Regions from separate parts of the Chengkuizengella sediminis genome, predicted to be linked through region 3. Evidence: predicted binding sites of a transcription regulator. Region 3 holds the regulator's gene; each other region holds the start of a gene.
What was found. The regulator Rex, encoded in region 3, represses fermentation and respiration genes when NADH is low (regulators of the CRP and FNR family bind a similar motif). The targets are predictions, from matches to a motif close to TTGTGAAATATTTCACAA.
Positions count from the first base shown of each region.

Region 1 (10,738 bases), on a different contig from region 3:
TTTCTCAGGTGGAGCAAATTGTCCACCTGAGAAAAATTCTTAAAGTGTTACATAAACTTATTCAAACTTTCCATAATACGCTTTTCTATATATTTCAGCTAATTCAGTAACTAATGGCATTTTAGGATTCGCAGTTGTACATTGGTCTTCAAAAGCGCGATCTGCTAAATAGTTTGCTTTTGCTTCAAATTCAGTAGGATTCACATTTACATCTTTAAATTTCTCTGGAATATTTAATGCTTTATTCAGCTTGCGAATCGCATTAATTAAACTATGAACTCCTTCTTCAGTCGTACTTGCAGGTAGTCCTAGCGTTCTCGCAATTTCAGCATATCTTTCATCAGCAACATAATGGTCATATTTCGGAAATGAAGCAAATTTAGTAGGTTTAGTCGCGTTATATCTAATGACATGCGGCAATAATATCGCATTTGTTCTACCATGTGCTGTATGGAATTCACCGCCCCATTTGTGAGCTAAGCTATGGTTGATGCCAAGAAAGGCATTCGCAAAAGCCATTCCAGCGATAGTAGAAGCGTTATGCATTTTTTCTCTAGATAATGCGTCTCCTACTTTATAAGAATTTTCAAGGTGTTCAAACACAAGCTGTATTGCTTTCATTGCCAATCCATCTGTATAATCGTTTGCCATCACAGATACGTAAGCTTCAATTGCATGCGTTAAAACATCCATTCCAGTATCTGCAACTGCTGTTTTAGGTAAGCTCAACACGTAATCTGGATCTATGATTGCAACATCGGGAGTTAATTCATAGTCCGCCAATGGATATTTTGTATTCCCTTGATCTTTGTCTGTAATAACAGCAAATGAAGTCACTTCAGAACCTGTTCCTGACGTTGTTGGAATCCCTACAAACTTTGCTTTTTTACCTAGACGTGGATATTTGTAAACTCTTTTTCTAATATCTAAGAATTTTTGTTTTAAAGAGTTAAAGTTTGTATCTGGATATTCATAAAATAACCACATTGCTTTAGCTGCATCCATTGGAGAACCGCCACCAAGTGCGATAATACAGTCTGGTTTGAAGCTATTCATCATCGCTGTACCTCGTTCGACTGTGTCTACAGATGGATCAGGTTCGACATCTGAGAAAACCTCAATATGAACAGGCATTTGTCTTTTGCGTAAATAATATTCTACCTTTTCAACGTATCCAAGCTTCACCATCATTTCATCTGTAACTACCATAACTCTTGTGATATCAGGCATTTTAGCTAAATATTGAGTAGCACCTTTTTCAAAATAAATTTTGTTTGGTATTTTAAACCATTGCATATTTACTGTTCTATGTGCCACTCTTTTAACATTGATTAGGTTCACCGCAGAAACATTAGATGTTGTACTATTATTACCATAACTTCCACAACCAAGAGTTAAAGATGGAAGGTTAGTATTGTATATATCTCCAATTGCTCCATGTGTAGATGGTGAATTTACGATGACACGACCTGTTTGCAATACTGCTGAGAATTCATTAATAACATCTTGATCTCCAGAATGGATAACAGAAGAGTGACCCATACCACCATAAGCAACTACTTCTGCTGCACGTAGTATACCTTCTTTAGCATTCTTCACTTTATAACAAGCTAAAACCGGACTTAGCTTTTCAGCTGACAATGGATATTTATCACCAACACCATCTAATTCAGCAACTAAAACTTTTGTATCCTTCGGCACTTTCAAACCTGCCATGTCAGCAATCTTGTTAGCAGATTGACCTACTATCACAGCATTAACTGCGCATTTCTCAGGATTAATTACTAATTTTGATACTTTAGCAGTTTCTTCTTCATTTAGAAAATAGCAGCCCATATCCTTCATAAATTTGGTAGTTTCTTGATAAATGGGTTCTTCAATAATCACAGACTGTTCAGAAGCACAAATCATACCATTATCAAAAGATTTAGAAAGAATTAAATCTGTAGCTGCCTGTTTGATATTTGCTGTTTTTTCAATGAAACAAGGAACATTACCAGGTCCTACACCAAGTGCAGGTTTTCCAGTACTGTATGCTGCTTTGACCATTGCAGATCCTCCAGTTGCTAAAACTAACGCCACTTCAGGATGGTTCATTAATAATCCAGTTGCTTCTAATGAAGGATTGTCAATCCATTGGATGCAATGTTCAGGTGCACCTGCTTGAATAGCTGCTTCAAGAATTGTTTTTGCAGCCTCTCTACTGCACCGTTGTGCAGAAGGATGAAATGCAAAAATAATAGGATTTCTTGTTTTAATTGAGATTAGAGATTTAAACATCGTTGTTGAAGTTGGATTTGTAACAGGCGTAACTCCTGCAATCACACCAACCGGTTCAGCTACCTTCTGAAAATTTTCATAAGCATTTTCTTCAATTACACCTACAGTTTTGTCATACTTTATACTGTGGTATATATATTCTGTAGCAAAAATATTTTTGGTGATTTTATCCTCATAAACACCTCTTCCAGTTTCTTGAACAGCCATTTTTGCCAATACCATATGACGATCTAATCCTGCTAATGCCATTTGTTGGACAATATGATCCACTTGCTCTTGATTTAGTTTTAAAAATTCTGCTTGTGACTTTTTAGCACGTTGTACTAATAAATCAACTTCTTGTTTTGCTGAAACTTGCTCTTGAACTTTCTTCTCTTTCATAGACATGAGTTCCACTCCTCCTCAATATTGGTTCAATCTATTTATTATTTGTTAAACTTGTTTGTTTATAAATTAATTATAGAATCAGGGGTTTTATAAGGCTGTGATTTTTGTCACAAATGCATTAGATTTGTAAAGAATCTAAGCTCTTCTTTATGTAAAAACCTCCAACATCACTTAACAAAGAGTGAAATTGAAGGTTTTATTATTTTCAGTGGTTGTTTAACTTGTTTGAGGAAATTCAGCGGCATGTAATTGTTTCTCTAGTTCTTTAATATGTTGAGACTTCTGTTCAGAAGACCAATTAAAAATTGACGCCATATATTCAATAACAGGCTTCTTCCATTTTCGTACCCAATCAATATTGAAAAGTAGTGCTCCAGTTCTCCTAATAAAAAAATCAACAGGTTTTGTGACCATCTCATATTGAATTCCATATAACAGCTGTACAAATATATCCAACGGCAAATCAATATCATATTGATGATGGCTTCTATATTGTTCAGCTAATTTAAATAAATTATCTACATTAGAACCATACAAGCGAGCGAGATGTTCTCCTTGTGCTCTTGTAAAGCCATAATTTTGTGATTCCTTTTCCTTTTCACTTATAAATGATGTTAGATGCTTTGCTCCCCCTACATCTCCACCAGAGATAGGTAATTGTTTGGTTTTGCACTCTAAGAAAGTTCTCCTTTCTATATCACTAAAATGTTTTGTTACTAGATCAACAACCGTCTCAGCCATTTTCCGATAACCTGTTAATTTCCCGCCAGCTATAGTGATTAACCCAGATTCAGATTGCCAAATCTCATCCTTACGGGATATCTCGGAAGGTTTTTTCCCATCTTCATAAATTAACGGTCTAACACCCGCCCAACTAGATTCAAAATCTTTCTCAGATAACTTAACAGCAGGGAACATATTATGAATAGCGCTTAAAATGTAATCTCTGTCTTCCATAGTCAATTGCGGATTTGATGTATCCCCTGAATAAACTGTATCTGTAGTGCCAACATAGGTTTTTCCATCTCTAGGAATTGCAAACACCATACGACCATCTGACGTATCAAAATAGATGGATTGTTTTAAAGGGAAAACTTTTTGATCAATCACCAAATGTGCCCCTTTAGTTAAAAGCAATTTTCTATTATTCATCGATTTATCCATTGTACGAATGTTATCTACCCATGGACCTGTTGCATTAATGACCTTTTTAGCATAAATTTTATACACGTTTCCTGAGTCAATTTCACGGACTTGAGCACCCGTCACTTTTCCGCTGTCATCATAAATCAGGTTGTCAACTTTTGTGTAGTTAACTGCATTTGCACCATACTTAACTGCCTCTTTTATTACCTCTATCGTTAACCTGGCATCATCAGTGCGATATTCAACATAATATCCTCCGCCTTTTAACCCCTTTTTTTTAAGTAAAGGCTCCTTTTCCAAAGTTTCTTGATAAGATAACATTCTCCTTCTTTCTGACTTTTTCACTTTAGCTAAATAATCATATATTCTTAACCCGATTGAAGTACTGAACTTGCCAAAAGTACCACCTTTTTGAATCGGTAACAACATCCATTCTGGAGTAGTTACATGAGGTCCATTTTCATATACAATAGCACGTTCTTTGCCAACTTCATTAACAATTCCTATTTCAAATTGTTTTAAATACCTTAGTCCGCCGTGAACCAACTTTGTAGAGCGGCTTGATGTTCCAGCCCCAAAATCTTGCATTTCAACTAGTACTGTTTTCATCCCTCTTGTGACTGCATCTAATGCAATTCCACAACCTGTAATTCCTCCACCTATAATTAGTAAATCCTGTGTTTCCTGACTCATTTCAGTTAGTTTTTTATGCCTGTTCAAGCTCGAAAATAGATTATCCATATTGTCCCTCCTAGAAAATAGAAAAAGACCACACACACTATGAATTAAATCATAATGTTATGTGGTCTCTCCTGATCTCCAACCTATTTATTAACTTAAATATATAATACCATACATTTTCAATTATTTAAATGCCATAGCTGCCTTAACTGCCTTTTTCCAGCCAAAATATAATTCGCTTCGTTTGTCTTCCTTTAACATTGGATTGAAGATTCGGTCACTGTTCCATTGATTAGCGATTTCCGTTTGATCCTTCCAAAAACCAATAGCTAATCCAGCTAAATAGGCTGCTCCTAAAGCCGTTGTTTCATTCACTAATGGTCTTTCTACAGAGCTATTTAACATATCACTTTGAAATTGCATTAAGAAATTATTTTTTACAGCACCGCCATCTACTCTTAATGTTTTTAATGAGATCCCAGAATCTAATTCCATTGCTGTAAGTACATCCTTTGTTTGATACGCTAAAGATTCTAAAGTAGCTCTAATGAAATGCTCTTTGCTAGTACCTCTCGTTAACCCAAATACACTCCCACGAACGTCGCTATCCCAGTAAGGTGTTCCTAATCCTACAAATGCCGGAACAACATAAACTCCTTCAGTTGAATCTATTCGCTTTGCATATTGTTCACTATCTTTGACATCTTTGAACATCCGTAATCCATCACGCAGCCATTGTATAGCAGAACCCGCTACAAAAATACTTCCCTCTAAAGCGTATTCAACTTTCCCATTTACGCCCCAAGCGATGGTTGTTAATAATCCGTGTTCAGAATTAATAATATTCTCCCCCGTATTCATCAGCATAAAACATCCGGTTCCATAAGTATTTTTTGCCATTCCTTCACTAAAACATGCTTGACCAAACAAAGCAGCTTGTTGATCACCTGCTGCTCCTGCAATAGGAACCTCGCATCCGAAAAAGTGATTCTTCGAAGTATTTCCATATACATGGGATGATGGTTTAACCTCTGGTAACATTGTTGATGGAATGTTTAAAATATCCAATAATTCCTTATCCCATGTTAACGTATGAATATTAAAAATTAGAGTTCTTGATGCATTCGAATAATCTGTGACATGTAATTCTCCACTAGACAGCTTCCATATTAACCAAGTATCGATGGTACCAAATAACAGATCACCCTGTTCAGCTTTTTGACGAGCTCCCTCGACATGATCTATAATCCATTTTATCTTTGTGCCCGAGAAATATGGATCTATAAGAAGTCCCGTTTTATTATGAAAGGTATCATTTAACCCTCCAGTAGTTAAATCCTGGCAAATTTCTGCTGTCTGTCGAGATTGCCAAACAATCGCATTATAAATAGGTTCGCCTGTATTTTTATCCCACACTACTGTTGTTTCCCTTTGATTTGTAATACCTATACCGGCAATTTGTTCAGGAGTGATTCCAGATTCTGATAAACAAGATGCAATAACAGCTAGGACTGAACCCCAAATTTCATTCGCATTATGTTCTACCCAACCCGGTTTTGGAAATAGTTGAGAAAATTCTTTTTGAGTCATATGCTCAATTTCACCTTGCTTATTAAACAATATAGCACGCGAACTTGTTGTTCCTTGGTCAATAGATAAAATATAATCTTTCACTTTCAGCCTCCTCCCTTTTTAAACAACCATGTTTTTACATTGCTACAACTAAATGAATAGCCTGACCTGCTACAATAACCCAAGTTTAAATATTTCCTTCATAATTTCTCCATATTAATCTATCTGATGTTGTGACAGCAACAGCCCCAGCTGATAGTGCACAATTCACATCATCTATCGTTTTTATTAAACCACCTGCAAATACCGGAATACCTGTTATCTCGTTTACTTCCCGGATCATTCGGGGAATGATTCCTGGTAAGACTTCAATGAAATCGGGTTTTATTATTTCAATTAATGAATAACTTTTTTCAAGTGCGTTTGTATCTAGTAAAAATAATCTTTGGATTGCAATAACACCTTTTTGTTTTGCTTTTGAAATCACTTTTGACCTAGTAGAAATTAAACCAGCAGGCTTAAACTCCTGACACAAATACTCAGCGGCATACTCATCATTTTTTAATCCTTGGATAAGGTCTGCGTGCAAGAACATTTTTTTCTTATTATGATATGCCATTCGATAAACTTCCTTAAGTCTAGAAATATGCATATCCAAAAAAATACCATACTCGTATGGACTTCTTATCATATGCTCAAAATCTTTCATCGTGCGAATAGCCGGTAATACCTTTTGACCTTGGATTGACAATTCCCTCACCACTCATTTTTATTGATTAATTACAGAACCTCTCACAATATATTCGATTTAAAGAAGATAAACCCCTCTAAAATATATATTAATAAAGAAAACTCGATATAAATCCTTAAAGTATAAAAAAACCCGTCTGTAACAGACGAGTGCAGAATCAAGAATGATGAAAACAAATGACTTTACCGCAAAAATCTATTTATTAATTTCGCCCCAGCAGTGCTTTTCATTCTGCGGCGAGAAACTCCAAATGCAGCAGCTCCAGCTGATACTGCGATCAAGGACATCAACATTCCTCGTCTCCTCATCATGTTTCGCATACCCCTAAACCATCGCATAAGATCACCACCCATTATTAAAATTTATTTTTAAAAATTGAACATTTATATTGTGTGGTGAAACCAAACTCAGCATTCGGTTTAACTAATGGTATTATTGGAATATATGTCCGATCCTTGATATCCAAGGTCAGGACTATATACTAAATAATCTTAACAAGTCGAGTCAGAACAAGGTCCGGGAATTATGTAATTTTCACTATTAAACAATTCCTTAGTGTGATAATATAGTACTAGAATTTTCAATTTGTTATCATTTGTTATTTTCATAAAGATCAAAGAAATGTGGTGAAAAAATAAACAATGAAAACAATTTTTCGCTTATTGACAGAACTTTCTTCTAGAAAAACAATTTCAAGAATAACAGGTCAATTTGCAAAATCAAAGATAAGTACAAAATTAATCCCTCGTTTTGCCAAATCTTATGGAATTAATATAAATGAAGCGGAAAAACACATAAACGAATATGTCTCATTAAATGATTTTTTTACTAGACGCCTTAAAGCAGGAGCAAGAAAGATTCAACAAGATGACAACATTGTCGTTAGCCCTGTTGATGCTAAGATTACTGGGATCGGAACTATCGAGAACGGACAAATGATTAACGTGAAAGGGCAAGATTATACGATAGAGGAACTTTTAAACCATTCACCAAGAACAGTCACATATAAACATGGGTTCTATATGGTGTTATATTTGAGTCCCTCAGACTATCATCGAATACATGCCCCTATTTCGGGAGAAATTGTAGAAAATGAACATATACCTGGTAAAGTTTATCCCGTTAATGATTTTGGCCTAAAACATATGAGGAAGGTTTTAAGCAGAAATGAACGCCTAATCTCATATATTAGACATGAATTTACAGAAATGGCTCTTGTAAAAGTAGGGGCCATGAATGTGAGCAGCATTCAACTGATTGAGTCACTAAACAATGAGATCACAGTTGGAGATGAATTAGCTTATTTTGAATTTGGATCAACCGTAGTATTATTAATGGAAAAAGATTCTTTTCAATATAACGAGAAAAAATTTATTGGAGATAAAATAAAGATGGGAGAAACTTTGGGTCATCTGATAAAGTGAAAATCTCCCAACATACCATCCAACATAAAACTGCACCTCCAATTGTTAGATTGTGTCTAACAATTGGGATGCAGTTCATTATTTGGGTGGTTTTTTTATGTAAATTTTCATTATATACTTGAATCAGATCTACAATAATAAATATTTGCGAAATTTTGTATAATTAAGTCGTTCTTTTCATTAGATCGGGTTCATCTTTTTTACTGTAAGTGTTATAATATTCACAAAAATTTATAAGATTTTATTGGAAGGATGGAGTCCTATGAACCCACTTGCTGAGTCACTGAACAAAACCATTAAAGAAGAACAATCAAATGTGTATGAAATGTTATCTTCACTTGGAAAAAACATTTACTTTCCTAAAGAAGGTATTATTAGTCAATCTGCAGAAGCAGGGAAAAAAGCCAAAAAATATAATGCTACGATCGGAATCGCTATAGAGAACAAACATCCGATGCATTTAAAAGTGATACAAAATACATTATCAGAATATGCACCCAAAGATATTTACCCATATGCACCTCCTGCTGGTAAACCTGAATTACGCAAAGTCTGGACGGAAAAGATGTTAAAAGAAAGTCCATCACTTGAAAATAAAACATTAAGTAATCCAATTGTGACCAATGCATTAACGCATGGAATAAGTATAGTAGCTGATCTATTTGCAGAACCAGGAGACCGTGTTATTTATCCTGATAAAAATTGGGAGAATTATGAACTTACTTTTGGAATCCGCAGAGGAACAGAGACTGTAAACTTCCCACTTTACAATAAAGATCGAAACTTTAATGCAAATGGGTTAAAGGAAGCAATTCTTTCTCAAAAAGATAAAGGTAAAGCCATCGTTGTTTTAAATTTCCCAAACAATCCTACAGGATACACACCAAGTCCAGAGGACAGTGAGAATATTATAAATTCTATATTAGCTGGTGCTGAAGAAGGAATAAATATTGTTGTTGTTACTGATGATGCTTACTACGGATTGTTCTTTGAAGATTCCATTCATGAGTCTTTATTTGGTCAACTTGCAAATATCCATCCAAATGTTTTAGCAATTAAGGTAGATGGGGCAACAAAAGAAGATTATGTATGGGGTTTTCGAGTTGGATTTATTACGTTTGCTGCAAATAGTGAAACAGTAAATACTGCTTTAGAGCAGAAAACAATGGGAATTATTCGTGCTACCATTTCGAGCGGCTCACATCCTTCACAAACTTTTATTCTTCATGCATTGCAGTCACCTGATTATGAGCAACAAAAACTTGAAAAATACAATATAATGAAAGGCCGAGCTAACAAAGTAAAAGACATTTTAAAAAATGAACACTTCCAAGCAGCTTGGGACTACTATCCATTTAATTCAGGGTATTTCATGTGTTTACAACTAAAAACTATAGATGCAGAAACATTACGTGTACATTTACTAGATAAATATGAGATTGGTACAATTGCCTTAGGTGAAAAAGATCTAAGAGTTGCTTTTTCTTGTATAGAAGAAGATGACCTTGAAGATTTATTTAATAAAATTTATCAAGGCATTCTGGATCTCACACCTAAAACGGAATACATCAAAAATACTTTGTAGAAAAATTCAAAATGAAAATAATGTTATCAAAAGTAAGACGTACAGATTATGAAAATTACTTAGATTTACTCGTTTTAGCTGATGAATCAAAAGAAATTGTAAAAGGTTATGTTTATGATGGGTAATTGTATAAAGCTAGCGATTTATCAGGAAATTGTATTGGAGTCACTCTTATCATTGAGGAAAATAAAAGAACAGTTGAAATAAAAAATATGGCTGTAACTCTTTCTGAACAAGGAAAAGGGTACGGCAAAGAAATCATAAAACTCATATGTGAATTGTACAGAATCAAAGGGTACGAATATATTGTTGTAGGAACAGCAAACTCTAGTCTTTGGAACCTTGCCTTTTATCAGAAGGCAGGGTTTCGTATAACCCATGTTCGTTCTAATTTTTTTGCTGATTATCCAGAAGAGGTCTGGGAAAATGGAATACAGGCGTTGGATATGATCATGATGGGAAAAAAACTCTAAGATACCTACAAAAGTGAAGCCTCAGTTCTTGGATGACCTCGTACAGAATATTACCACTTGGATGTAGTATTATCTTCAAAACAAATAGCGGGAATTAGTGGTCTTATCTCATGATTTTATTATCTTCAAAACAAATAGCGGGAAATGGTGGTCTTATATGATGCATATTAAGCAAAATCATGCAAAATATAACGAAAAACAGCTGAATAAGACCACCAAATCCCTTTATTTTATTATTTTGAGAGAATTGATTATAATAAGACCATAAAAGTCCTCTATTTCGAATCTTTTTTAAACTTGCCTGACTATTTATTCCCTATTCAATTCAGGAATATAGTCCGGACCCTCCTAAACCACTTTACTGGTAATTCTGAAAGTTCTATATTCAATTAATAATCACTATATTATAGCGATTTTGGACAATTATCCCTCTATCACT
Region 1 covers NZ_SIJC01000019.1:9,199-19,936, reverse strand. Annotated here, with positions in the region: gene adhE (bifunctional acetaldehyde-CoA/alcohol dehydrogenase) at 58-2,667, opposite strand; gene EPK97_RS20665 (glycerol-3-phosphate dehydrogenase/oxidase) at 2,884-4,554, opposite strand; gene glpK (glycerol kinase GlpK) at 4,678-6,168, opposite strand; gene EPK97_RS20655 (glycerol-3-phosphate responsive antiterminator) at 6,254-6,817, opposite strand; gene EPK97_RS22270 (hypothetical protein) at 7,000-7,128, opposite strand; gene asd (archaetidylserine decarboxylase) at 7,459-8,241, shown strand; gene EPK97_RS20645 (aminotransferase class I/II-fold pyridoxal phosphate-dependent enzyme) at 8,504-9,826, shown strand; gene EPK97_RS20640 (GNAT family N-acetyltransferase) at 9,952-10,299, shown strand; gene EPK97_RS20635 (ABC transporter permease) at 10,734-10,738, opposite strand, start outside.
Region 1: adhE (bifunctional acetaldehyde-CoA/alcohol dehydrogenase) is a predicted target of Rex. The motif match lies at 2,763-2,780, and genes of this name have one in related genera.

Region 2 (10,738 bases), on a different contig from region 3:
ACGACAAGATTGTTCAACTGTTTTTAGAGGTGAGGTCCAGAAATGACTCGTAATTTTTTTTCTATCATCTTCACGAGTATATGGCATATGACAGTCAGAACAGGTCACTTCTGCTTTTCCGTGTGTACCTTCAGCCCAGGTCTCATACTCAGGATGTTGTGATTTTAACATTGGTGCACCTGAGACATTGTGTATCCAATCTTGGGAGAACCCAGATTCCATTGCAATGGTTTCATAGTATTCAAACATTTCCTCAGGTTGATAACCTTCTGACCAAGGGAACGTAACAGCTTTATTTTCCGGTTCAAAATAATATTCTACATGACATTGCGCACAAACATAAGTACGCATTTCATTTAATGTTGGATTAGATATATCCTCGCCCTTTTCTAACATTGCTGTAGCAAACATAGGGCGAGTCACTTGAAGTTCCATCGTTTCAGGATCATGACAATCTGAACATCCTATCGGTGAATGTCCCATTTCTTCTGCTAATGGGATAATTTCATTTCGGAAATTTTTAGTCCAATACTCATCACCAAATTGATCTATCATACTTGGAACGGCAGTACTTTTACAAGTAAAACAAGAACCTATTGATTTATCATTAATTCTTGCAATTGAAATGTTATCTTCTACTGCATAAATGTGACCACGGTCTTCATTATATTCCTTAGCAAATCCGTAACCATTAAATAATATAGGGGCATATGGCTCTTTATTATGATCAAACTTAGATGCAAGAACGGAACCTCCAAACCTTGTATCTTCCATCTCTAAGTTTCTTTGATAACTAGCATAATGAAGAGGAAAAAGATTCTCAAAAGCTTCATTACTAATTTCATCAGGAGAAAGACCTGTTAGAGCTACTTCAGATGTTCCTTCTGTATTTAATTGACAAGCCGACACTAAAACTGTCAAAATCAAAATAGTACAAAAAAGAAACAAACGTTTCAAATTAACCATCATTTTCATTCCCTCCTAGTCCTTTAAACCTTTAATGTTATACGTTCCTGGTTCATATAATTGCTCAGATTTATTTTTATCTTTTTTTCCATGAGGCACTTGACGATGACAATCAACACATGTACCTTTGACATCATGACTTACATTATTGATAGAATTTTCGTGACATGATACACAGTTTTCTTGAACGACTTCAACAGTTGCAGCTTTTGCATGAATGACATCTGGAATTTCATCAACATTTAGCGTATTCATATAAATATCATGTAATCCTGCCTTTGATTTAAACAATATCTTCTCTCCAAAGTTATCAGTTGGTGCATGACATGTATTACAATCTAAATTCGCATGTGTTGAATCTGAAAAACTGCTATAAGCTGTATCCATAGGGTGACATGTTGAACAAAACTCGGCAGAATCAGTATAATGCAATGTTTCTGCACTTGCTATCGTAAATATAAGACCCAACATGATACCTATAAATAAAATTAATCTTTTATCAAGCGCCTTCATTTTTTTTAACATCCCCTCACCCCTCTTGTAAGAAATATTTCCTTAGCTTCAATGTAACATTTGGAAATAAAGAATAATGTACCAATCGAATGAACAAAATATGGAATTTATTTGTCTGCTTTATTTGAATCCTTTTATATTTGTGAAATAATTCACATAAATTTCAAAATTGGCCAATTCGACAAAAATGGCATATCTTCTACTTAAATTTTTTTTTGAATAGCACAAGCTTTGACAAACTTCTGAAAACAATTCGTGTAAACTTACTTTATATTTTTCTGATAAACGGAAAACATAAAGAATACGAAATCGATTTTTAGGAGTTTTTCCATGAAAAAGAAGTACATTTATATAGTAGTTGCTGTGTTGTTAATTATCACCTCCAGTTTTTTTCTAAAAAACACAATTAAACTAATGGCATTTAATTGGTTTTTTGCACAGCATCTTGAGGACATATTAGAACAATCATATGAACCTTTGACAGAAAAAGAAAATATTTTAGAGTTAGATGAAAATGTTCAAACGAATCAAATAAATAATCCCGGATTTATTAGCTTTCAGCTGTTTCCAAGACAAGTACAATTAAAGGAGAAAAATGAAGGAGAAAATGAGGTGACAATTGGAAACACTAAACCTTTTGCGATACTACTTTTAGGAGAAGATGCAAGGGGAGAAGAGCAAGGTCGATCAGATAGTATGATTCTATCCATCGTAAGACCATCTGACCTTAAAGTGTTACTACTATCTATACCTAGAGATACTTACGTGGAGATACCAGGTCGAAGAGGAAAAGATAAAATTAATCATGCATTCGCTTTTGGAGGAGTGAAACTTGCAAAAGATACAGTTGAACATTACTTTGATATCTCCATTCAAAATTACGCAAAAATAAATTTTTATGGCTTTACTCAGCTTGTAGATGCATTAGGTGGTATAAGCCTGAAAGTAGAAAAAGATTTAATAAAATATACAGATTCAGGAGCTGAAATTATCGTTGTTGGAGGTAAAGAAAGTTACACTGGAGAAGAAGCATTAAAATATGCAAGATTTCGTTCAGATTCACAAGGTGATTTTGGAAGAACGGAACGCCATCAAGAAGTTATTATCGCTATATTAGATGAAGCAAAAAAACTAACAAATATAACGAAAGTATTTGATGTCATCGGAATTGTAGGTGAAAACTTAAAAACAGATATGAAACCTAACATGATAAAAGAATTAACTAACCTATATTTAAAATCTGAAAATCCGCAAATTCACACATACTCGTTGAAAGGTATTGCTTCTAATGATAACCCTCAAAAAATTTGGTACGACCATGTTAGTGAAACAGAATATACCAAAGTAAAAACAATGATTGACGTTTGGCTAAATTTAGATACCTCAGAAGATGAATTAATTGAATACTTTAAATAACATTTTCCTTCTTTTTTCTAAAGAACTTTTTTCAAAATATTTTTAAATTCTTAAAGTGTTAAAAGCCTTAGGTTTGTAATATATACTTAACCCAAGGCTTTTATATGAAATTCTTTTTAAAATTAATTATTTCTCAATTTCTGCTTTTGGTCCAAAGAATTCATAATGTATATGTTGTAAATCTACTCCCCACTTATTTAATCCTTCATATATGACCTTCATAAAGGGTACTGGACCACAGAAATAATAATCAGCTTGATGTGAAGGCAGGATGCTCTTCAACCATGCCATTTCAATAAAACCTTCTTTTTCAAAACCATTTGCTTGTTTATCTTGTTCAGTAGGAGCTTGATAACAAACTAATGATTTTAACTGATTATGTTTTGCTGCAAGCTGCTGAACATGATCTCTAAAAGCATGAAACTCACTATTAATTGCTGCATGAATAAAATAAACTGGGCGTTCTGGCTCTTTTTCAATTAACGTATTTAACATACTAATCATAGGAGTAAGACCAACTCCACCACTAATGAGAACAATTGGAAAATCATGTTCTGAATTTAATACAAAATCTCCTGCTGGTGCACTTATTTGCACAATATCTCCTTCATTCACATGATCATGCAAATAATTTGACACTAAACCATCAGGTTTATTTTCAACCCCTAATTCTCTTTTCACACTGATTCTGTAATAATTTTTATCTGAGGAATCAGATAAACTGTATTGTCTGATATGCGTATTTTTCTTCCCTTCTATATTCATTTTTACACTAATATATTGACCAGGTTGAAAGCTTGAAATGGATTTACCATCCTCTGATCGTAAATAAAAAGAAGTGATCACCTTACTCTCTTCAACTTTTTTGTAAACCACAAACTTTCTAAAATCTTTCCAACCTCCATTAAGTTGATTTGCATCCTCGTACATTTGATGTTCAATTGAAATAAAGACATCAGCTATGACCCCATAAGCCTCTTCCCATGCACTCATAATTTCATCAGTAGCAGCATCTCCTAATACTTCTTTTATAGCTAATAACAAGTGTTTACCAACAATCGGATATTGCTCGGGTTTAATTCCTAAACTTCGATGTTTATGTCCTATTGTTTTCACGATAGGGAGAATAGCCTCTAAATTATCTATATTGGCAGCTGCGGCTAATACGGACCCAGCCAAGGCTTTTTGTTGTCTTCCTTGTTTTTGATTGGCATGATTGAAAATGTTTAATAACTCAGGATGATTACTAAACATAATCTTATAGAAATGACTTGTAATTTCCTCTCCATGTTCCTGCAATACTGGCACTGTTGATTTAATAATATTTATTGTGTCTTGATTCATAACGGTTCCCCCTGTTAAAAGATGTATTTTTTTACTCCTTTAAGCATAATCTAAAACATGTATATAGAATACATCTTTAAGTTACAATTTTTTGAACACTTTCATATTATTTTTTACTAAAGCAAAGAAGTTGAGCATTTATCAGTTGCTCAACTTCTTTGCCCCTAGAACTCTAATGACAATTAAAGGTATAATAGAATAACAAAGTTCATTGGAGTGATGGAAAGATGCGATTAACAAACTATACAGATTATACCCTAAGGGTTCTCCTCTACTTAGCGACTCAACCTGAAGACAAAATAAGTAATATAAAGGAGATCTCAGAAACTTACGGAATCTCTAATAATCATTTAATGAAAGTAGTATATGAATTAGGATTGTTAAAATTGATCCATACCATTAGAGGAAGAGGTGGTGGGATTAAACTTGCTTCTGCTCCAAAAGATATCAATATTGGTTGGGTCGTTAGACAAACTGAGAATAGAGTTAACATAGTAGAATGTTTTGATAAGGAAAATAACTCTTGTATAATAAGTCCAGTCTGTAAACTAAAGAATGTATTAAACGAGGCACTTGATGCATTTCTGGAAATATTAGATCACTATACACTAAATGATCTATTAAGTAATGAACCTGAATTAAAAAAAATATTAATAAATCACTCACATAAGTAAATTGAGTGTCAACTAAGGAATTGCACGTGATATTCTTAAAGTAAAACAAAAAACCGCCAGAGGCGGTATTGTTAGCCGTATTTAGTTAATTCTTTTTCCTAAATTTCAACTCACTTACACTTTCATAAATAAAAATAGATGCACATACAATTGTAATTCCCAAGAAATATCCCGCCATAATATCAGTAAAATAATGTACAGAGAAATAAATCCGATTAAAACCTAACAAACCTATCAACAGAACAAATATGATAGAAATAATCCATTTATTTATTGTTCTTTTTGTATACTTCACTAAAAAATAAGCTATTAAACCATAACACACCAGTCCCACAAGTGCATGTCCACTAGGAAAACTAAAACCTGTTCCATCAACTGCTGCGTTTATTTCAGGTCTAGGTCTTTGAAAAAAATCTTTAATTGATCCTTTTAAAATCTCACTTATTGCAACAGCAAGAGGTAAAATTATTACACCTATTAAATCTCGCTTCCTCCATCCTAACCAGATCATTGCTAGCAACACTACGATCGGAATTGACCAATAGGTCACTGCTTCAGTTAAAAGAGTTAGAAAGCTTGATAAAAAACTGGGGGCATGTTGTTCCACCCATTCTAAAACCTGTATATCAAGAATTGAAGGTTTATTTATATTTACTGAATATACCAAAGATACAAAAATAGCAAGTGATAATATAGATAAAGCTAAAATAAATAATTTCGATTTTGATTGTAATGTTACTCCACTGTCTTGCCTGGATATTTGAGCCACGCCAATTAATACCTCCACAATCGTTAATGGTGATGCTTTTTTGTTATCTTAACATAATATATCAAACACCAACAATAGTAACATTACATTTTTTAAAGCTACATTTAGTTTTTCATTCTTGGATCCAAAGCATCTCTTAATCCATCACCCATTAAATTAAAGCCAAGTACAGTTAACATGATTGCAATCCCTGGGAAGAACATCGTCCAAGGTGCTTGTACTAAATACTCCTTTGAATCTGCTAACATTTTTCCCCACTCTGGATTTGGAGGTTCTGCTCCTAACCCCAGAAAACCTAAAGCAGCAGCTTCAATAATAGCAGTTGCTATAGCTAATGTACCTTGAACAATAATTGGAGCCATACTGTTTGGTAAAATATGACGAAATAAAATTCTACGATCTCGCATCCCAATTGCTTTAGCCGCTGTAATATATTCTTCTTGTTTGATGCTTAAAACTTTTGATCTAATTAAGCGGCCAAAATTAGGCACATTAATAATAGCTATCGCTATCAGTGCATTTCTTAATGAAGGACCTAATACTGAAACAATCGCAATGGCTAGTAACATACTAGGAAAGGCAAGCATAATATCAAAAAATCTAGAAATGAGAGTATCCACCCATCTCCCGTAATAACCAGCTAAGATTCCCAGTAAACAACCAACCACAATAGATCCTATAACTGAAACGAATCCAACCCACAGTGATATTCGAGCTCCGTGAATTACACGTGATAAAATATCTCTTCCGAAATCATCTGTTCCTAACAAGTGTTCACTTGAAGGCGGCAATAATCGATCCGCTAGTTTTTGCTCATTAATGCCTTCAGGTGTTATATACGGAGCAAAAATTGCTAAACTTATAAAAATGGTAACGATAATTAAACCTACAACGGCTAATTTATTTTTTTTAAAACTTTTCCAAGCATCTAACCACAAAAGAAAACGACTTCCTCTTACGGATTGCTGTGGAGCTTTATTTGGAGCTAGTTCTGCCATAAGTAATCCTCCCCTTTGTTTAGGAGTTTTTCAGATTTTTATTAGAATGTTAATTGTATTTAATTCTAGGATCGATAAATGCATATAATAAATCAACAATAAGGTTAATCAATACAAAAATAGTTGCTACGATTAATATTCCAGACTGAATGACAGGATAATCCCGAAATTCAATTGCATTATAAATATATCGCCCAATCCCAGGCCATGAAAAAATAGTTTCTGTTAATATTGCTCCGCCTAACAATAGTCCTGTTTGCAAACCGGTTACAGTTAATACTGGAATGACTGCATTTTTTAAAGAATGTTTATACACAACCCAAAACATCTTCTGCCCCTTTGCTCTAGCTGTTCTAATATAATCAGAACGCATAACTTCTAACATACTGGAGCGAGTAATTCTTGCAATAATAGCCATTGGTATAGTTGCAAGTGCTATACCAGGCATAATCAAGTGCTTTAACACATCTATAAACTGATCCATTCTACCTTGTAATATCGTATCAATTAAATAGAAATGAGTAATGGTTTCAACAGGATTTTTAACATTTTCTCGCTTTGAAGGAGGTAACCAATCAAGTTGAACAGAAAAAATCCACTGTTCCATCAAACCTAGCCAAAATATTGGCATGGAAACCCCTACGAGTGCAACTACCATTGCTGTATAATCAAACCAAGATTTTTGAAACCATGCGCTGATAATCCCGGCATTCACACCAACAACTACAGCAATAAGCAAAGCTACGAACGAGAGCTCAAAGGTAGCCGCCAAATAAGGCCATATCTCTCCACTTACCTCTGCCTTCGTTCTAAGTGATTCACCTAAATCCAACGTGAATAACTGTTTTAAATATTCAAAATACTGAGTAAACCATGGTTGGTCAAGCCCTAGTTCTGCCCTTAAACTGTTAATGGCATCCTCCGTAGCAAGCTGACCTAAAATCACTTGAGCAGGATCACCTGGAATCGCTCGAATCATAAAAAATACGATAAATGTCATTCCAAACAAAACGGGTATCAACATTAAAAGTCGTCTAATGGTATAACTGAACACTAATATCACCTCTTCATATACCCATATTTACCCCAAAAAGTGAAGTATGCACACGGATGTGATTGCCGAGTACTTTTCAGGGACCCCGGATTAAAATGAAGGTTTCTTCCTTCGGGAGCCCGATGATTACCAATACTTTAAGAGGGCTCTGAGCCACTAATAAAATCACATATGTGAGTTGATGCTTCGACATTTATCCCCAATACATTAGCAGGTACCGAAGTCAAAACTTGTTTCTTTCCTTTAAAAAAGGGGAGGTTTTAGCTCCCCTTTTTTTTATTCTAACTTAGTCAAAATAAACTTTTGTTAAAGCTTGAGAACCTGTTGGATGAGCGAAAAAGTCATTAACATTGTTCTTTCCACCAAGAATTGGAGTTGAATGCACTAAAGGAATCCACGGTGCATCTTCATGAATAATCGCCTGTGCTTCCTTATAAAGCTCCTCACGTGCTGCTTGATCAGGGTTTGATTGTGCTTCAATTAAGATGTCATGTAATTCAGGATTACTGTAATAAGCGTAGTTGTTACTTCCAATGTTATCTTGATCTAACAAGACATACATAAAGTTATCAGCATCTCCATTATCCCCAGTCCAACCTAATAGGAATGCATCTGCTTCACCATTTCTTGCTTTTTCTAAATAAGTAGCCCATTCATAAGATACGATTTTAGCCTTTACACCAATTTGTGCAAAGCTACTTTGAATAACTTCTGCTACTTTTTGACCGTCAGGCATATAAGGACGTGGTACTGGCATAGCCCACAGTTCCATTTCAAAACCATCAGGATATCCTGCTTGTGCTAATAATTCTTTCGCTTTTTCTAAATCATATGGATATGGATCGATGTCATCATTATATCCAGCAATAACAGGTGGTAATGGGTTTTTAGCCGGTACTGCTTGTCCTGCATAAAAAGCTGCAATAATACCTTCTTTATCAACGGCATGGTTTAAGGCTTGACGAACAAGTTTTTCATTGAATGGTGGTCTTGTATTCGTTAAACCTAAATAACCAACATTCATAGAAGGTCGAACGAACAATTGCAAGTCGCCTTCCCCTTCAATTCTTGTACTGTCGTTTGGACTTACTCCATCCGCAATATCTATCTCTCCCGCAATTAATTCATTTAATCTTGTTGCGTTATCTGGAATAGAAACAAATATAACTTTTTCTAGTTTTGGATAATCCTTCATCCAATAATTTTCATTTTTTACTAAAACAACGCGATCATTTCTTTTCCATTCTTGAAATACAAACGGGCCAGTCCCGACTGGATTTTCTGTAAAACTCTCCCCATGTTCTTCTAAAGCTGCAGGACTAGCAATCGCAAACGGAGGCATTGCTACATTTTGTAGAAACGGTGCTTGTGGTCGACTTAGTGTAAATTCAACCGTAAGCTCATCAACCGCTTTTACTTCTTGAATGACATGACCTTCATCCCCTTTAAATCCTCCAAACATAGATCCATAATAATAGAATGAAGATTTTTCACCATTTGCCCAACGCTCAAAGTTATAAACAATTGCATCTGCATTAAAGTCTGTACCATCGTGGAACTTTACTCCCTCGCGAAGATTAAAAGTGTATGTTAATCCATCATCACTTGTTGTCCAATCAGTTGCCAAACTCGGTTCAATAGAAGTATCTACATCACCATACTTCACTAAAGTATCATAAATGTTTAAAGTTACTTTAATGGACTCACCATCTGTGACTAAAGCAGGGTCTAAATCAACTGAATCAGCGCCACGCCCAAACACTAGAGTGCTTTCTGTAGAACTCTCCTCTGATTGTTGGTTCTGATCATCATTAGTCTCCTCATTGTTTTCATTTGTCTCCCCTTGTGTTTCTTCAGTTGGAGCTTCAGAGCCACAACCAACTAAAGCAATTCCCAGAACAAAAATAAACACTAGTGCAAGAAAAATACTCTTTTTTTTCATTTCTTTTTAACCCTCCTATTTTTTATCTATCACTAAAGCTGCTCGTTCTTGTTGTACAAATGACAAGCAACATAATGATCTTGCTCAATTTCTTCAAACTCTGGCTGAACTGTCTTACAAATCTCCATACATTGTGGACATCTTGTGTGAAATGAACATCCCTGTGGTGGATTTGAAGGACTTGGCATTTCCCCTGTTAACTCAATATGTTCCCTCTCAAATGTAGGATCAGGAATAGGCACTGAACTTAGAAGAGCCTCAGTATATGGATGCAGTGGTTTGTTATAAAGCTTTTCACTGCTGGATAATTCTACTATTTTACCTAAATACATAACGGCTACACGATTACAAATATGTCTAACAACCCCTAAATCATGTGCTATAAATATATAGGTTAATGAAAATGCCTTTTGCAGATCATCTAGTAAATTTAATATTTGTGATTGAATTGAGACGTCCAATGCAGAAACAGGTTCATCCGCTATGATGAGTTTTGGTTTCGTCATTAGAGCACGTGCTATACCAATACGCTGTCGCTGCCCACCGCTGAATTGATGGGGATACCGTTTTGCATGATAGCTGCTCAAACCTACTGTTTCCAGCATTTCGATAACCATTTGTTTGCGTTCTTTAGGGGTACCTATTTTATGAACGATTAAAGGTTCTTCTAATATTTTCTCAACTGTATGCCTAGGGTTAAGAGAAGCGAATGGATCTTGAAAGATCATCTGAACATCTCTTCTAACCGTACGCAATTCATTTGAACTTAGACTTGTTAATTCCTTTTCGTTAAATTTGACCTTTCCATCAGTAGGTTCTTGTAAGCGAAGAAGTGTTCTTCCAGTTGTAGATTTTCCACAACCACTCTCCCCCACTAGGCCGAAGGTCTCTCCTTCAAATACAGAGAACGACACATCGTCTACCGCCTTTACATCCCCTATTTTCCGCCCTAGAATTCCACCATTAATCGGAAAATACTTCTTCATTTTTTCAACTTCTAATAGTGTTTTTGTCATACGTATTTTCCTCACTTTCCTCATGTAAAAAGCAACGAACCTTATG
Region 2 covers NZ_SIJC01000001.1:708,785-719,522, forward strand. Annotated here, with positions in the region: gene EPK97_RS03490 (ammonia-forming cytochrome c nitrite reductase subunit c552) at 1-966, opposite strand, end outside; gene EPK97_RS03495 (cytochrome c3 family protein) at 982-1,491, opposite strand; gene EPK97_RS03500 (LCP family protein) at 1,810-2,895, shown strand; gene hmpA (NO-inducible flavohemoprotein) at 3,022-4,239, opposite strand; gene EPK97_RS03510 (Rrf2 family transcriptional regulator) at 4,467-4,913, shown strand; gene EPK97_RS22325 (phosphatase PAP2 family protein) at 4,999-5,682, opposite strand; gene nikC (nickel transporter permease) at 5,787-6,680, opposite strand; gene EPK97_RS03525 (ABC transporter permease subunit) at 6,730-7,734, opposite strand; gene EPK97_RS03530 (ABC transporter substrate-binding protein) at 8,021-9,676, opposite strand; gene EPK97_RS03535 (ABC transporter ATP-binding protein) at 9,709-10,692, opposite strand; gene EPK97_RS03540 (ABC transporter ATP-binding protein) at 10,667-10,738, opposite strand, start outside.
Region 2: EPK97_RS03495 (cytochrome c3 family protein) is a predicted target of Rex. The motif match lies at 1,620-1,637, and genes of this name have one in related genera.

Region 3 (10,738 bases):
ATCCATTTCAGTTTTCACTTCTAGACCTTCTACTTTTTGTTTTTGCTGTTCAAGTTTTAAAGGAATATCTCCATACTGTTGATTATCCATTGCTTGAGCAACATCAAATAAAGAAGATGACCACCATTGATCGATCTTGTCATTAGAATTATCTATTATGTGATATGTTACTTCACGGTTATTAATAACAGACTCACCTTCTAATTCAATCTGTTGAATGACTTCTCTCAAACTAATGTTTGGATCTATTGATAATTCAATGGTTACCTGTTCCGTGTCAAAAGTTGTATTTACATCGTTCACACCATCTATATTTGAAACAATATCTGTCATTGGATTTGTTAAGGCGTAACTATTGTATAGAGACCATCCGCCAAATAAAACAGAAAAAGAGATCACTAAACTAACTAAAATGGGTATAGGACGAAACTTCATATATACGCCTCCTTCATTAGTATATCACTTTAGTATGTACAACTAGTATATCACATTTGTGTGTGTTGCTTCGAATGTAATCTGTGGAAATAGAAAAAAAGACGTCCGATTTTCTCGGACATCTTTTATCTCATTACACTCATTGTATATGTTTCTAACCATTCACCATCTTCAAATTGATAAAAATCATAATAATGTCTCGTTCCTTTTTCATCGTCACGTTTATAAAATACTTCCCAAGCCCATTCATCTGTCCATTTTGCTGGAGTGACACGTAAAAGTTCAATATCTGGTTCATTGTTTAATATACGTTCTTTTATTTCTTCCTTAGAGATGCCATCAGAAACCAGCTCGGTATGGACATCATTTTCACTTAGCCAAACGATAATATCCTGCTCTTCTTTATTTTTACCATAAATAATCGTATAAACGTCGTCTCCAATAAAAGTATCGGTATCCATCACTTCAATAAGATTTGTCTCTGCATATGCTTTCGTTACGGCTTCATTTACTTCCGCTCGGTGTGGACTTTGAATCGTTAAATAATACCATCGCAACACTAAAAATACGATAATTAGAAATAAAAAAATGAGAACACTATATCTAATTAATTTTTGTTTTTTTAAAGATCGTTCATATTCGCGAGCCATAATTTATTTGGTCAACCTTTCAAAACAGGCATTAAATTCGTATTTAATTTTTTCCTCATCTAAAGTCAGAAGTTCTTTGTTTTTAACAAGCTGATTTCCATTCACCCAAACGTCTTCAACATCACCTGCAGCTGCTGAATATACGACATGTGATATAACATCTGATTTAGGTAATAAATGAGCTTGATTGCTATTTAGAGCGATAAAATCTGCTTTCATACCTACTTTTAACATCCCAACATCATTTAACCATATTGATCTTGCACCATTAATTGTTCCTAAACGCAACGCATCTACTGCAGGAATTGCTGTTGGATCATATGTGTTTCCTTTATGGATTAATGCAGCTAACCTTATTTCCTCAAACATATCTAAATTATTATTACTTGCCGCACTATCTGTACCTAAAGAAACAAGAACCCCTTCTTTCATTAGTTCAGGTAATCTGGCAATTCCACTTGCTAATTTCAAATTACTCCCTGGATTATGAGAAATATGAACGGAATGTTCCTTTAATATTCCAATTTCTTCATCCGTTAGATGAACTGCATGAGCTACAAGACATGGTTGATCTAACACGCCTAACTTTTGCAAGTGTGCTACAGGTCTTAAACCGTACTGCTTCTCATTTTCCAAAACTTCATGTTGTGTTTCTGACATATGTGTATGAATGGGCAGTTGAAGTTCTGACGCAGCCTGTACAATTTTCTCTATAAACTCTGGAGTGCAAGTATAAGGAGCATGAGGACTCATCATCGTTGTAATTCTTCCGTCCGCTTTTCCATGCCAATTTTTTGCAAATGTTTTTGCTTCGTTTAACTTAGCATCTTGCACTTCCTTCCCACCAAAACCGATCATCCCTCTGGTTAAAGAAGCCCTCATACCTGAAACTTCTACTGCTTGTGCTACTTCATCCATGTGATCATACATATCTACAAAACAAGTTGTTCCACCTTTAATCATTTCCAAGATGGATAATTGAGTGCCCCATCTCACTTCTTCGTTTGTAAACTTCGCTTCCATAGGCCACATATTATCCTCTAACCATACCTGAAGCGCCATGTCATCCGCATAACCACGTAATAATGACATTGCCGCATGGTTATGTGTATTTACTAATCCAGGCATATAGATGCGATTAGAACCATCAATTATCTGATCATAGTCATTTTTACCTTCTGGTTTTTCTTTTCCAATATACTGAATAAGTTCATTTTCAACTACCATATAACCATCTTTTATCGTTTCATGTCCATTCATTGTAATAAATGTTCCATTTTTAATGAGTAATTTCATTCTTGATTCCTCTTTTCAATTCAATACATCCATTTAGATTCTTTTATGTTTCCATTTTCACTTTCTTATGTATTAATTATAAACGTTTACGTAACGATAAAGTCAAATATGAATGTTGCTTATGATTCATTTTAATAAAAGAAAAAATGGCAACAAGAAGAACGAAGGTAGCCACTACACTGCCTTCAGCACCGAATAATCCACCATTTATAAATTCTAGACCTTGAGTATGGTTTTTAATCAATGAATTCACTTCATTTCCTGAAACTTCAAATCCAAAAATATTTCCCTGAAAATAATTCCAAGTCAAATGTATCCCAATTGGCATCCAAAGCCCACCGCTAACTTCCCTGCTAACCGCAAGTAATACACCAGCTAAAAATATATTGATCAGCGGAATTGGGGAGTCAAATACAGATAAATTTAACATATGTAATCCTGCAAAAATGAAACTTGAACTTAGTATAGCAGGCCATGCACCATAATGATATTTAAACAACCCTTGCAAATAACCTCTACAAAACAGCTCTTCATTTACAGCAGTTAAGATAAAAATCACTAATGCTAAAGCTAACTGAAACCACAATTGAGAATCAGAACGTACTGATTCAATCGTAATCCCACCCAATATCCAAATCATTAAAAATGAGATAGACATTAATAATATCCCTATTAGTGAACCAAAAAAAAACTGCTTTCCCCAATCACTCTGCTTCCATCCCATAAACCACTTCTGTTTTTTTTCAAATATTATATACATCAAAATAGCTGCGGATATAAAACCAAGAGCTTGAGGTATATACAAGACTAAAACAATCATCGGCTCTTTTAAGTTAACAGAACCCGCGATAGTTTCAAGGGCTACGGGATCATTGGATATTAAAACATAAAGACTTGTGGAGATTATTGTATATATAAATGTTATGAATAATGCCAATAATAAGCTTAATAAAACCTTACCAATTACTTTTAATAATGTATTATTCGTTTCTGACATAGGATGTTCCATCACCTCAGTTTGGATTGGATCTTATCTTTCTAAGATATCATCATTTCTAGTCTAAATAATATGCTAAGCTATGAAGCTCAGTTGTAAAATCTGCATGATGCACTTTAATTTCTGGAGGAACCTTTATAATTTTTGGTGCAAAGTTTAAAATGGCTTCAACACCAGCTTTCACAAAAGCATCCGCTACATTTTGTGCTTCACTGGCTGGAACAGTGATAATGCCTATTCTGATCTTTTGTGATTGAACGGTTTCTGTAAGCTCGTTCATTGGCTGAACGATTAAATTGTTAATTTTGCCCCCTACTTTTTCAGGGAAATCGTCAAATACAGCCGTGATTTTCATATTGCTCTTTAAATAAATATTATAATTACACAGTGCATGACCTAAATTACCTGCACCAACTAGTGCAACATGATTTGTCTGATCTAACTTCAATATCTGTTGAATTTTTTCAATAAGATAAGGTACATCATAACCGATTCCTTTTTTCCCAAACTCTCCAAAGTAATTAAGATCCTTACGTATCTGGGCAGGGTTCATACCTAATTTCTCTCCAAAATCTCTAGATGATACAGTTTGAATATTTCTAACATGTAATTCATTTAAAAACCTTAAATATATCGGGAGTCTTCTCACAACTGCTTCAGAAATTTTTTTCATTTCACACAACCTCTTTTCCTACTTCATCAATCCAAGAACCATTCTTGGATTCGTGGCACCATTTGCTCTGACTTCATATGTTCGATTTTAGGTTTTGGAAGTGAATACAGAAAATGTTTACCATATTGTGTATGAATAACTCGGGTATCATATATAATGACGACACCTTTATCTTTTTCAGTGCGAATGAGTCTTCCAAACCCCTGTTTAAACCTTATGACTGCTTGAGGAACAGAATACTTCATAAACGGATTTTGCTTTTTTTCCTTTAAATAATCACATTTTGCCTCAACAACAGGATCATTCGGAGGCTGGAATGGTAATCTAACAATGACCAAACAGCTAAGTGCTTCACCTGGAATATCTACACCTTCCCAGAAACTGCTTGCACCTAGTAATATACTTTTATCACTTTTTTGGAACATACGTGTTAATTTACTTCTGTTTCCTGAATCTACACCTTGACCTAATATTTGAAAACCTTGCGGTTTTAAAACCTCCTTTAGTTTCTCATATACCTGCTTAAGCATTCGGTAGGATGTGAATAATACAAGCATTCTACCTTGTGTTTCTATAGCTACTTCAACTAAAGAATTTGTTAAGCTTTGTATAAAATGTTCATCTCCATCAGCACCTCGAATAGCTGGAAAGTCTCTTGGTATACAAACTAAGGACTGATCTCGATAATTAAAAGCTGTAGGAAGCTGAACAGCACGAAGTTTTTCATTTTTCAAATCTTCTTCTAAACCAATCTGTTCCAATGAATATTGAAAAGATTCATTAACAGACATTGTCGCTGATGTCATTATTATACTATTTTTCACTTCAAAAAAGTTTTGTTTCAATATTTCACTTACATCAATAGGTACTCGTTTTAATTGGATTGATTTTTGTTTAAAATGAGCATTTGCTTCTATCCAATAAACTTCATTGTAGTCATTCATTTGCACAAACAATCTAAGATCGTCCCTAAATTGAAACAAATCTTTCATTGCACCGGATAGATCCGTTGATAAACTTTGAAAATCATATTCATCTTGATATTCTTTTAATATAGTTAACAATTCATTACATGTTTTCAAAACTTCGTTTAATTCTAGGTATATGTTTTGTTCAGTAGTTTTAATCGAACTCCAAGATTCAGGCAGTTGATCAACTTTTAAACGAAGTACGACTTGTCCAGCTTCAATAGAAGAGGTATTTCGTTTATTTATGATAACATCATAAAACAAGCCAGATAAAATGTCCCATTCTTCTTTAATTTGTATTAGTTTTTCATAGGTTTTATCTATTTTCCCTGTAAATATATGACCATCTATTTCCTCCATATGCTCCAGTTGAAAACGAAGCTGAGGCAATAAACCATTTTTGCTATCTTTAAAAAGCCAAGTGAATATTCGAATCAATGAAAAATAAGTAAGATTACTTCCCAAATGATGACTGGCTACTTGTTCAAAGTGATGGGCCTCATCAATGACAAGATGACCATAAGAAGGCAACAAGCGATTTTCTGCAATAACATCTGTCATGATCATAGAATGATTTGTAATGATTACATCCGCTTGATTTGCCTGATATTTAGCGCGATGATAAAAGCATTTTTTAAACCATGGACATGATCGATTCAAGCAAGAATCAGCATCACTTGCTACATCCATCCAAAATTCCTTCCCCTTATTTCCAAATGAAACTTCCTCATCATCTCCGTGATTCGTTTCACTTAACCATACTATCATTTGCCCCGCTGTAATACGATCTTCACGTGTATCTGCAATATCCTTTAAATTAATTTTACTTTCAAATTTCCTTAGACAAAGATAATGATTCCTACCTTTTAATACAGCTGCTCGAAAATGAGCAGGAAAAATCTTATGAAGTAATGGAATATCACGTTCCATGAGCTGTGCTTGTAAATTGATGGTATTTGTACTTACTAAAATGGTTTCATGATTCATCAAACCATAATAAATTGAAGGAATTAAATACCCTAGAGATTTTCCTGTTCCTGTACTTGCTTCAATCATTAAATGTTGTTCATTTTCAAATGATTCATATATCTCATGAATCATTTGTTCCTGAGCAGGTCGTTCTTTATAGGATTCAAACTGTTCATTTAATGAATCCTTTATTTCATCTATGAAATGTTCAAAGGATGGGTTTAAGTTAGAGGGTTCAGACTGGTTCAAATTTGAATCAGAAGAATCATCAGCCCAGTCATTCACGTTTAAAGCAAATTGTCTATAGTATTTATTTGTGTTTGTATCTAAGCTTGTTTCAAGTTCCACTTCTGCTTTCAATTCGTGAATAAACCAAGCCAAATCATCAGTAATTGGTTCAAAAATTTGAGCGATCCTTTGTACAGTTAACAAAGGTAAGTTAAAAAAACGATCAAGGCTTTGTAATAAAATATTTGCTGTAGCAAGTGCATCACTATCTGCTTGATGAGGCCTTTCATGGTTAATTCCCAATGAATCAGAAACCATAGACAACTGCAAACTTGTCATATCAGGATACATTAAGCGCAGTAAATCTATGGTATCTAATACTTTCCCATTAAAGGTTGAATATCCTGCTTCTTCCAAAGCTTTTTGTAATAAATTATAATCAAATGCGGCATGATGAGCAACCAATATGCTGTCGCTCAACATGGGTTGAAATTGATCGATTACTTCGTTAATTAAAGGAGCATCCCCCACCATCTCATCAGAAATTCCTGTTAATTCAGTGATAAATGTAGGTATTTCTCTTTCAGGATTCACGAACGATGTATAAGTATCAGTAATTGTTTTATTTTCTATAATAACAAGTCCAACTTGTATAATACGATCTTCAGATTGATTTCCGGTTGTTTCAAAATCTAAAACTGCAAATTTCATCTTTAATGTTTCCTTCCCTTCTAAAACCTGTTCAAAAAGTTCAGTTTTCAGCACCGAGAGAAGGTGACTTGAACCTGTAGAAGCTGGAGCGGAGTGTAGGGTGTTTTCTACATGAGCACCGGACTTCAAAGGTGAATGTCAGATTCGACGTCGAGTAAACCTCCTCGAGATACTTCGTGATCAAAAGGGAACTTTTTGAACTACCTCTTCTAAAACCAAGTACTCCATTAAAGGATATCAAAAAATGCCTAAGAAAGGGAATAAAAACTTAATGCAGGGTCAATTTTTTTAGCCATATTAAAATATTCCTCTGCTTTTTCCACATTTTTACGAAACATTTGAATACATCCCATTGCGTTGTATGAAATGGCATTGATTTTATCATCCTCAGAAACAGAAGTCACAAACTGAAAATGATTGTATGCTTCATTTTTTTCTCCAAGTTCTAAATAAGACAATGCTAAAAAAACTCTAGTTAATAAAAATTCTGGATGTTCACTAACTGTTTTATTAAATTGTTCAACGGCCTGATTATACATCAAAAGTTTAAAATAACCGAGTCCTTTTTGAAAATAATCGCTATTAATTTCTTGTATAAACGAGCTTTCCTTTTTTGACGTGATGGATAAGGAAGGCTTTGGAAGATCTAAATGTACCTCATTAAACTTATCCATTTTTTCTTCAAACAGTAACCATTCTTCAATGAATGTATTACTCATTTCTTTTAAAGCTTTAATCTGTTCATGTAATTCCCCTTTTTTATCATCTGTAGCTGCTGAGTATTCAATCATGATTTCGTCCATAACTTGATTCATTGAATCAAACAATTCCCTGAACATGGGTACATCCCTACCTTCAGTGATCTGCCAACTTATGGATAAGCTGGTGTCGACGTTCAACACATGGGCGTGTTAGATTTTAGTCGAGGAACATTATATTCAACTCTATAGAAGTGATTTGTTCTTATTTGTGACTTTCCAGCTCATGGATGAGCTGGTATCGACGTTAACCATATGGATGTGGTTGTTTATTAATCGAGGTACATTAATACTTTGGAGCAATTAAAAACAAACACTTCGTCCTACACGATAGTAGCATGAATTTCTTCAGCCATGAGATCCTCGATTTTATTATCCTGCCCCATTATTGCAACTTTAGGTTGGAAAGTTCTAGCCTCTTCTTCAGACATCATGGCATAAGCAATCACAATGACGGTATCTCTAGGTTGAACTAACCTTGCTGCGGCTCCATTTAAACAAATGACCCCTGATCCACGCTCCCCTTTTATCACATACGTTTCTAATCGGGCACCGTTATTGTTATTCACAACTTGTACCTTTTCATTTGGCAACAAATCCACTGCCTCCATTAAATCTTCAGCAATCGTTATACTACCGACATAATTTAAATTTGCTTCGGTAACCGTTGCTCTATGCAATTTAGATTTCATCATTGTTCTAAACATATACAATTCCTCCTAAATCAGGTTGTCTTTTAACATTCATTGTATTATTCGAATAAATTCGATTATCTATAAGTCTTGTTTTTCCAAACTTTACTGCTAAAGCAATAATAATTTCTTTCTCTGCTAAAAGTTGAGAAACAGAATCATTTCCTTCTATAGGTTGCAAATCAGGATAAGACAAAATCTCTATATAATCAATCATAGCCAAGGGAGCAGAAGTAATATGATCATACAAGTGTCTTTCCAGCTCTTCAATGGTTACGTTCTTCTCATCAATCCAAAGTTCAGACTGATCTAATGCTTCAAATAGTTTAATGGCTTGTACTCTTTCGTCGTCATTTAAATAAACGTTTCTTGAACTAAGAGCTAACCCATCTTTTTCACGTACGATTGGACATGGTACGATTTCAACATTCATATTTAAGTCAAATACCATCTGTTCAATTACCGCGACCTGTTGAGCATCTTTTTGTCCAAAATATGCTTTATCAGGTTCCACAATATTTAATAATTTCATAACAACAGTAGATACCCCATCAAAATGCCCAGGTCTTGAAGCACCACACAAACGTGAAGTGAGATTTGAAACTGAAACTTTTGTATACACTTCAGATGGATACATTTCTTCAACTGATGGTGAAAAAACAACATCAACATTCACATCTTTTGCAATTTGTAAGTCACGATTAATGTCTCTTGGGTAGACTTCAAAATCCTCATTTGGTCCAAATTGCAAAGGATTTACAAAAATACTTAAAATAACAATGTCACATTCTGATTTTGCCTTTTGCATTAAACTCTTGTGACCCTCATGTAAATATCCCATTGTTGGAACAAAACCAATGGTTTGTTTTTGTTCTTTTTTATGATATATAAATTGTTTTAATTGCAAAATTGTACTCATCACTTCCATGATAATAACCACCTACTTTCAGCTGTGTTGATTATATATTTAGGATATCCTTTAATACATCAGAATCCATATGAAAAACATGATTTTCACTTGGGAATGTATGGTTTTTCGTTTCTTGAACAAATTGCCCAATTCCATTCTTTATTTCCGCACCAACATTTGCATATGCTTTTACAAATTTAGGTTGCATAGGTGATGCATATTGTAATAAATCATGGAATACTAATACTTGACCGTCACAACCTCGTCCAGCTCCAATGCCAATCGTTGGGATGGAAATCGCTTCTGTAATATATGAAGCTAATTCTTCTGGAACCATTTCTAATACAACCGCAAAAGCACCCGCTTGTTCTAAAGCCTTTGCATCTTCGATTAATTTTTTTGCTTGCTCAGGTTGTCTACCTTGAACCTTGTAACCACCTAATTGATTTACAGCTTGTGGTGTTAAACCAATGTGTCCCATCACTGGAATGCCTGCTTTCACACAGGAAGACATGGATTCACTTATTTCAATTCCACCTTCCATTTTTACAGCTTTTGCAGACCCCTCTTGCATAATTCTTGCAGCATTTCTTAATGTATAATCAATACTTCCATGATAGCTTAAAAAAGGCATATCCGTTAAAACAAAGCTGTTTTTCGCAGCACGTGCAACCGCTTTCGTATGATGAATCATATCATCCATAGTAACTGGGATTGTTGAGTCATATCCTAAAACGACCATACCTAAAGAATCCCCTACAAAAATAATATCCGCTTCTGCTTCTTCAGCAAGTTTCGCAGAAGGATAGTCATAAGCCGTTACCATAGCGATGGGTTCTTTTTCATTTTTCATTTTTTTCATTGCCGTTGTGCTTAATATTTTTCGATATTCCATATCTAACACCTCATTTAATTTATTACAATGAGATACTCTCACCCCAAAAAATAAGAAGCAAAATCGTAGTTGTTAAATCATATTACTATTCGGGGACCCCGATAGAACAATAAACAATTCTTTTGCTTGGAGTATATAAAAAACCTTATAGTCAAAGACTAAAAGGTTTTCATAAGCATATATAATAGAACAAATACTTTACATTCAAAAGTATAAGTATAATCTATTTGTTTATGCGATGATCCTTCTGTCTCGGTCCAACTTTGGCTCAGAGCAGAATCCAACACTGCAAAAGTTATGTTATTGTAAGTATACTAAGGAGTGCAATTCTCAACAGATATCGCCTCATTGTATTTCAATTATACCAAACTTAAACTGACATCACCAGAGTATATTTTATGTTCTTTTCCTTCATCGTCTGTAATCATTAACGCGCCCATTTCGTCCATTCCATGTGCTTTCCCTTTTACAAGACCTTGATGTGTTTGTACTTGAATCGGACAATGCAAACAAATCGATAAAGCCTCCCATAAAATACGAATCGGGGCAAAACCTT
Region 3 covers NZ_SIJC01000002.1:373,574-384,311, reverse strand. Annotated here, with positions in the region: gene EPK97_RS06400 (cation transporter) at 1-435, opposite strand, end outside; gene EPK97_RS06395 (cell wall elongation regulator TseB-like domain-containing protein) at 561-1,085, opposite strand; gene EPK97_RS06390 (amidohydrolase) at 1,089-2,381, opposite strand; gene EPK97_RS06385 (CPBP family intramembrane glutamic endopeptidase) at 2,458-3,378, opposite strand; gene EPK97_RS06380 (redox-sensing transcriptional repressor Rex) at 3,437-4,051, opposite strand; gene dinG (ATP-dependent DNA helicase DinG) at 4,078-6,927, opposite strand; gene EPK97_RS06370 (tetratricopeptide repeat protein) at 7,176-7,766, opposite strand; gene panD (aspartate 1-decarboxylase) at 8,009-8,392, opposite strand; gene panC (pantoate--beta-alanine ligase) at 8,385-9,305, opposite strand; gene panB (3-methyl-2-oxobutanoate hydroxymethyltransferase) at 9,337-10,182, opposite strand; gene EPK97_RS06350 (biotin--[acetyl-CoA-carboxylase] ligase) at 10,542-10,738, opposite strand, start outside.